Regions from separate parts of the Sphingomonas sp. P2_B6 genome, predicted to be linked through region 2. Evidence: riboswitches for the same ligand, from Rfam matches in the RefSeq annotation. Region 2 holds a riboswitch; the other holds the start of a gene.
What was found. A riboswitch is a leader RNA that binds a small molecule or an ion and turns the genes downstream of it on or off. The one in region 2 is predicted to bind glycine.
Positions count from the first base shown of each region.

Region 1: linked by a shared signal. The riboswitch ahead of AC1DX5_RS12170 (L-serine ammonia-lyase) and the one ahead of gcvT (glycine cleavage system aminomethyltransferase GcvT) in region 2 are both predicted to bind glycine.

Region 1 is NZ_JBFUDK010000007.1:127,273-130,673, reverse strand. Features, by position in the region: gene AC1DX5_RS12180 (SDR family oxidoreductase) at 1-624, opposite strand, end outside; gene AC1DX5_RS12175 (helix-turn-helix transcriptional regulator) at 727-1,581, shown strand; glycine riboswitch at 1,625-1,712, shown strand; glycine riboswitch at 1,714-1,779, shown strand; gene AC1DX5_RS12170 (L-serine ammonia-lyase) at 1,823-3,235, shown strand.
Region 2 is NZ_JBFUDK010000004.1:226,326-229,726, forward strand. Features, by position in the region: gene gcvH (glycine cleavage system protein GcvH) at 1-355, opposite strand, end outside; gene gcvT (glycine cleavage system aminomethyltransferase GcvT) at 357-1,484, opposite strand; glycine riboswitch at 1,655-1,787, opposite strand; gene AC1DX5_RS07750 (MOSC domain-containing protein) at 1,866-2,513, opposite strand; gene AC1DX5_RS07755 (hypothetical protein) at 2,510-3,115, opposite strand; gene ispH (4-hydroxy-3-methylbut-2-enyl diphosphate reductase) at 3,282-3,401, shown strand, end outside.

The DNA of each region.
Region 1 (3,401 bases), on a different contig from region 2:
TTCGAGCGCCAGCCGGTAGAGGCGCGCGGCGTCGAGCCGGTGTACCCCAGGCCAACGGTTCGCCCCGTCGCCGATATAGGCGGACACGCCTTTCTCGCGGGCCAGGCCGATCAGGAACGGGATGAAGCCGTGGTCGCCAGTGCCGTGCACCGACGGCGCCAGCCGGATGGAGGCGGCCCGCACGCCGCGCGCCGCCAGAGCTATCGCGGCGGCCTCGGACCGGCGCGGGTAGGAGGGGTGCGACGCGGGCAGATCCGCCTCGGTCGCGACCCGGCCCGGCGCGAGCAACGCAAAGCCCGAGGTGACGAGCAACGGCCGGTCCGACCCCATCAGCGCGCTGCCCAATGTCTCGATCGCCAGCTGGTCCTGCCGCGCATTCTCGGCAAACCGGGAGAAATCATGGTTGAACGCGGTGTGGATCACGCCGTCCGCCGCCGCCGCGCCGCCGCGCAGAATATCGAGGTCGTCGAGCGTCCCGGACACGATTTCGGCGCCGGCCGCGGCGAGCGTCGCTGCCTTTTCCGCGGACCGGGCCAGTCCCGTCACCTGATGGCCGGCACTAACCAGTTCCTCGACCACCGCCGACCCGACCCAGCCGGTGGCACCCGTTACAAATACGCGCATCTGCTCATCTCCAGCATTTCGACCCGTCTATTGTCGTGATCGCTCTTATGCAGGTAAAGTAGTGACATTATCCTGGTATAAACACTAACTGGATGCGCCACGATGTCCGACGACAATATGCTCGGCACCTATCTCCGGAACCGGCGCACCAGGCTCGATCCCGCCTCGTTCGGGTTCGCCGGGCGGCGGCGGACCGCGGGGTTGCGCCGCGAGGAAGTGGCGCAGCGCGCCAATATCAGCCCGACCTGGTACACCTGGCTCGAACAGGGGCGCGGCGGAAAAGCTTCGGCCGAAGTGCTCGACCGCATCGCGACGGCATTGACCCTGACCGAGGTCGAGCGCGAGCATCTGTTCCTGCTCGGTCTCGGTCGCCCGCCCGCGGCCCAGTATCGTGGTAGCGATTCGATTACGCCGCGCTTGCAGCGGCTGCTCGACGTGCTGACCTGCAGTCCCGCCATCGTGCGCACCGCGACCTGGGACGTCGTCGCCTGGAACCGCGCCGCGGCGGTCGTGCTCACCAATTATGGTTCGATCCCGCCCGGCCAGCGCAATATCCTGCGCCTGATCTTCTGCGACGATCGCGTCCGCGCGGCGCAGCCGCAATGGGAATCGGTCGCCCGTTTCGTCGTGAGTTCCTTCCGGATCGACGCCGCACGCGCTGGCGCCGATGCCGAGGTCGCGCCGCTGGTCGAGGAACTCTGCCGGTCGAGCCCGGAATTCGCCTCGATGTGGCAGGACAATGAAGTGCGGACCTATGGCGACGGGACCAAGCATCTGCGCCATCCCCAGGTCGGCCTGATCGCCCTGGAATATTCCGCCTTCGCGGTGGACGGCCGGCCGGACCTCAGCCTGATCGTCTACAACCCGGCGACGCCGGACGACCGGGCGCTCATCCAGTCCCTGGTCGACGGATGGGAAGCGCCCGCCACGGAATCCCGCGCTGCCTGGGCATCCTGACCAGCGTGGCGATTGACTTGGCGCGGGCACTCGCTCACCTATCGGTCGTCGCACGGGAGAGATCGGCTTTGGCCGGCGCCGAAGGAGCAACCGCCCCGGAAACTCTCAGGCAAAAGGACCGCGCGACACAGACACTCTGGAGAGTGGTGCCACGGCACCCGCCGACGGGATAGCGATCTCAGGCAAAGGGACAGAGGGGGCATGCAACGGCGCGCACAGCGCCTGACAGGAGCATGCCTCGGTGACCTCACCTCTCGCGACCTCGACTTTTCCGGACCCGCGCTTTCGCCCGATCAGCATCGCCGAGATGTTCACCATCGGCATCGGCCCCTCCAGCTCGCACACGGTCGGGCCGATGCGCGCGGCGGCGGATTTCGCGCGGACCATCCTGGCGTTGCCGGAGCGCGCGACCAGGGTCGGCTGCAGCCTCTATGGTTCGCTTGCGCTGACCGGCATCGGCCACGGCACCGACGTCGCGGTCCTGCTCGGCCTGGCCGGCTGGGAGCCGGAAACGGTCGATCCGGAAACGGCGGCGGCGCTGGTCGCCGGGTTCCGCGCGGACAATGCGCTGCCGCTCGGGCGAGGAGGCGGAGAGGGCGGCTATCCGGTGGCGCTGGACGGCAAGGGCGGGATCGATTTCCATCCCGAACGCTTCGAGCCGGAACATCCCAATGCTCTCGATCTGACTGCCTGGTTCCCCGACGGAACGTCGCAGACGCTGCGCTATTATTCGGTCGGCGGCGGCACGATCCGGCGCGGCGGGGAGCGGCCGGAGCTTGGCAATGTCGCGGTGCGCCATCCCTTCACGTCGGGTGACGAGCTGCTGCTGGCGGCCGAGGCAGAGCATATCTCGATCAGCGAGCTGGTTCGCCGCAACGACACTGCCTGGCGCACCGCGGCCGAGACCGACGCGCTGCTCGACGGCGTCGCCGATGCGATGCGCGCCTGCATCGATCGCGGCATGGTGAAGGGTGGCATATTGCCGGGCGGCCTCAACGTGCGTCGCCGCGCCAAGGGGCTGCACGAAGCACTGATCTCCCGCTCGGAACGCGGCGCTCCGTCGCATACCATCCAATGGGTTAGTCTCTGGGCGCTGGCCGTGAACGAGGAGAATGCGGCCGGCGGTCGCGTGGTCACCGCGCCGACCAATGGGGCCGCGGGCATCATCCCCGCGGTGATCCGCTATTACGAGACGTTCGAGGGCCCGGCGACGCGCGAGGGCATTCGCATCTTCCTCTCGACCGCGGCGGCGATCGGCATGCTCTACAAGACCCGCGCCTCCATCTCGGCGGCGGAGATGGGCTGCCAGGGCGAGGTCGGCGTGGCTTGCTCGATGGCCGCCGCCGGCCTCGCGGCGGTGCTCGGCGCCACCAACGCCCAGATCGAGAATGCCGCGGAGATCGGCATCGAGCATAATCTCGGCCTCACCTGCGATCCGATCGGCGGGCTGGTCCAGGTGCCCTGCATCGAGCGCAACGCGATGGGCGCGGTGAAGGCGATCAACGCCGCCTATCTCGCGCTCGACGGGGACGGCACGCACATCGTCAGCCTCGACCAGGCGATTGAGACGATGCGCCAGACCGGCGAGGACATGCGTTCCAAATACAAGGAAACCAGCCTGGGCGGTCTCGCCGTCAACGTGGTGGAGTGCTGACAGGCAGTTGGATCAATAGGTGCAAGGATCAAACCGTTCGTCCTGAGTAGGGGCTGAGCGAAGTCGAAGACCCGTATCGCAGGACAGTTGGAGCGCATGACGCCTGTTCTTCGATACGCCATTCGACAAGCTCAATGGCTACTCAGGACGAACGGAAGGCGGTATG
Region 2 (3,401 bases):
AAGCGGCGTAGGCCGCCTCATCCATCAGGCCCTTGAGTTCTTCCGGATCGCTGAGCGTCAGTTTGAAGAACCAGCCCTCGGCCTCGGGATCTTCGTTGACGAGCCCGGGATTGTCGCCGAGCGCGGCATTGCCTTCAAGCACGGTGCCGGAGACCGGCGAATAGACGTCCGATGCGGCCTTGACCGATTCGACCACCGCGGCCTCGTCGCCCTTCGCCAGTTCCTTGCCCTCCGCCGGCACGTCGACGAACACGATGTCGCCGAGCTGGCCTTGCGCGTACTCGCTGATGCCGACCGTGCCGATGTCGCCGTCGACATCGACCCATTCATGATCTTCGGTGAAGTAACGGCTCATCTTACTTGCCTCCTGCTCGGACATAGCGGTGTGGAATCAGCGGCATCGCGGTGACGGTCGCCTGGTGGACCTTGCCGCGCTGCGTAATCTGGATGACGGTGCCGATCGCCGCCATCGCGGCGGGCACATAGGCCATGGCGATCGGCGCACCGAAGCTCGGGGCGAAACCGCCGCTGGTGACCTTGCCGACCTCGGAACCCTCCGCATCGACCACCGCCGCGCCCTCGCGCACTGGCTGGCGGCCTTCGACGACCAGGCCGACGCGCTTGACCGCCGCGCCCTGCTCGCGCTCGAGCAGGATACGCTCGGCGCCCATGAAATTGCCTTCCTCGCGACGGCGCTTGGACAAAGCGAAGCCGAGATCGGCCATCACCGGCGTGGTCTTGGGATCGAGATCATGCCCGTAGAGCGGCAAGCCGGCCTCGAGCCGCAGCGAATCGCGCGCGCCGAGCCCGATCGGCTTCACTTCGGCCTCGGCGGTCAGCGCATCGGCGAGTGCCTCGGCAGCCTCGGCCGGCACCGAAATCTCGAACCCGTCCTCACCGGTATAGCCCGAGCGGCTGATCCACAGCGGCGTGCCGTTCCACTCGAACGCACCCGCGGTCATGAACACCAACGCCTCGACGCCCGGCACCAGCCGCGACAGCACGTCAACCGCCTTGGGGCCCTGGAGCGCGAGCAGCGCCTGCTCGTCCATGATGTTGATCGTGATGTCCTCGGGCAGGTGATCGAGGAGATAGGAGATGTCGTCATATTTGGTCGCGCCGTTGACGACCATGTAGATGCCGTCCTCGCGGCGCGTGACCATCAGATCATCGAGAATGCCGCCATTCTCCGCGAGCAGCAGCGAATAGCGCATCTTCGTAGGGGCAAGCCCCTTGATGTCGCCCGGCAGCAGCGCTTCGAGCGCGGCATCGGCGCCGTCGCCGGTAAAGAGCAGCTGGCCCATATGGCTGACGTCGAACAAACCGGCGGAGTCGCGCGTCCACAGATGCTCGGCCATGATGCCTTCATACTGGACGGGCATGTGATAGCCGGCGAATTCGACCATCCGGCCGTCCCGCGCACGGTGCCACGCATCGAGCGGCAGCGTCTGGATCTCGATTTCGGGGCCTTCGTTGTCACTCAATGCCGGTCTCCGTCACAAGGTGTCACGGCGTTACGCAGCGCATCTTACGCCGCGTTTCGCCGCCCCCTCTGTCACGGGAACCTGAGAGCTTTGACCACCCGCTTGCGCAGGATGGCTTACCCCTTCGGTGGGCCGGGCAAACATCGCCTCGGCCGCTTTCCAGAGTGTCGATAGCCCGCGCGGTCCGGTGTGCCTGAGAGATTCCGGGGCGGTTGCTCCTTCGGCGCCCTGGATCAGGGATTCCATGCCAAGCCATTGCTTTGACAAGGGTCCCACGTCCGGGGTCTCTCCCGCGCGTGCCTATGGAAGTTGCCCTCCATCGACATGCCCGGTGTGACGCGGTGCAGCATGCGAGTCAATCGGCCTTGGTAACGCTTTTAGCTAAGCCATCAATTTGAGGGCACGGTGCCGCCATCCGTCATACAGCAGTTCCATACCCGCAAGGTCACGAAGCGCCGCCGGGTCGTGACGATGGTCCCCGGCGATGAGCAGACCGAAGACGCGGCGGACTGTCCACCCTGGCAAGGGGCGCTCGACCATCGCCAGGGCCTCGCCCGGCTCGGCGGCGCCTTCCTCGATCACGCGGTAATACCATCCGCTGCGCCGTTCCTTGACCATCAGTGCCGGGAGAGCCGGCCAGCGCAGCCGTTCAGCCTGCTTCCAGCAGGGTTGCCGGCCCTGGCTGATCTCGATCAGCGCGCGGCCCAGGCGGAACCGGTCGCCGATGCAGACCTGATCTTCGGTCAGCCCGAGCGTCGCGATATTCTCGCCAAAGGCCCCCGGCGCCGCGAGCACCGGATCGTCCACCCTGTCCTCGCTCCAGCGCGCATAATGATCATGGGGATAATGATGCAGCGCCTTGTCCGGTCCGCCATGAACGGTCGGATCGGCCTGCTCGTCGCCTTCCAGCCCAAGAAAGCCGATCTTCACCGGCCCGGTGACGGGAGACTTGGCGATGGCGCTGTTTTCACCCCGCCCGAGGTACCGGGCCTTACCCGTCAGCAGGGCAAAGGCCCGGACCTCGGTCACCGGGTGGCGTTGTACTTGAGCTGATCGTCGGTCAGCTGAAAGCCGACCAGCGCCTCGAAGGTAGCGCGCAGCACGGCCTGGCGAATCTCCGGACGAGTCAGCGGGTCGACCGCGGCGTCGCTGCCGCCCGCCTTGCGCTTTTCGGTCAGCTTCTTGCGGACATCTTCAGAAAGGCTGGCCGCCGCGCGGGAGATGGTGCTGCTCGCCTGGCCGCTGGCCGTCGCACGGTCCTGCCCGGCATTGAAATGCACGGAGACATGGCCGACGCGCTTGGCGATAACGGCGGTGCCGCCCCGCACGACGGTGATGAAATAGGGCAGACTCACGTCGCGCGCCGTATCGGTGCGCGCCCGGCGCGCCTGGATATCGAAGGTGACGGTGGTGACGATGTCGTCAGTCGCATCGGCGCAGGTGGAGCGGACATTGGTCATCACCGCCGCAACGTCGATCGCGGTCGCCGCGGTACTGGCCGGCGGATCGAACAGGGTGATATCGCCGGTCGCCGCGGGAACGCCGACGGTCGGACAGGCCGAACGGATCGCCGTGATGCCACCCGTTTCGTCAATGTCTCCGGTGGTGGAGCAGCCGCCGGCCAGCAGCATCAGGATGGCGGGAACGGCAATTTTCCGGGCTGTCACGGGCACACGCACCTTATCACATGGGAACACATAGGAAGGGGCCTCGCGCTCGCGCGCACCGGCCCCGGAACGACGCGCACCATAGGAACCGGCTTTCGCGCACGCAAGCAATCGCGTAGAGCCCATCGTGATGACCGATCTCCAGAAACCGCCACTCGAACTGCTCATTGCCGCGCCGCGCGGCTTTTGCGCTGGCGTCGACCGCGCGATCCAGATCGTCGAGCTGGCGATCGAGAAATATGGTGCGCCG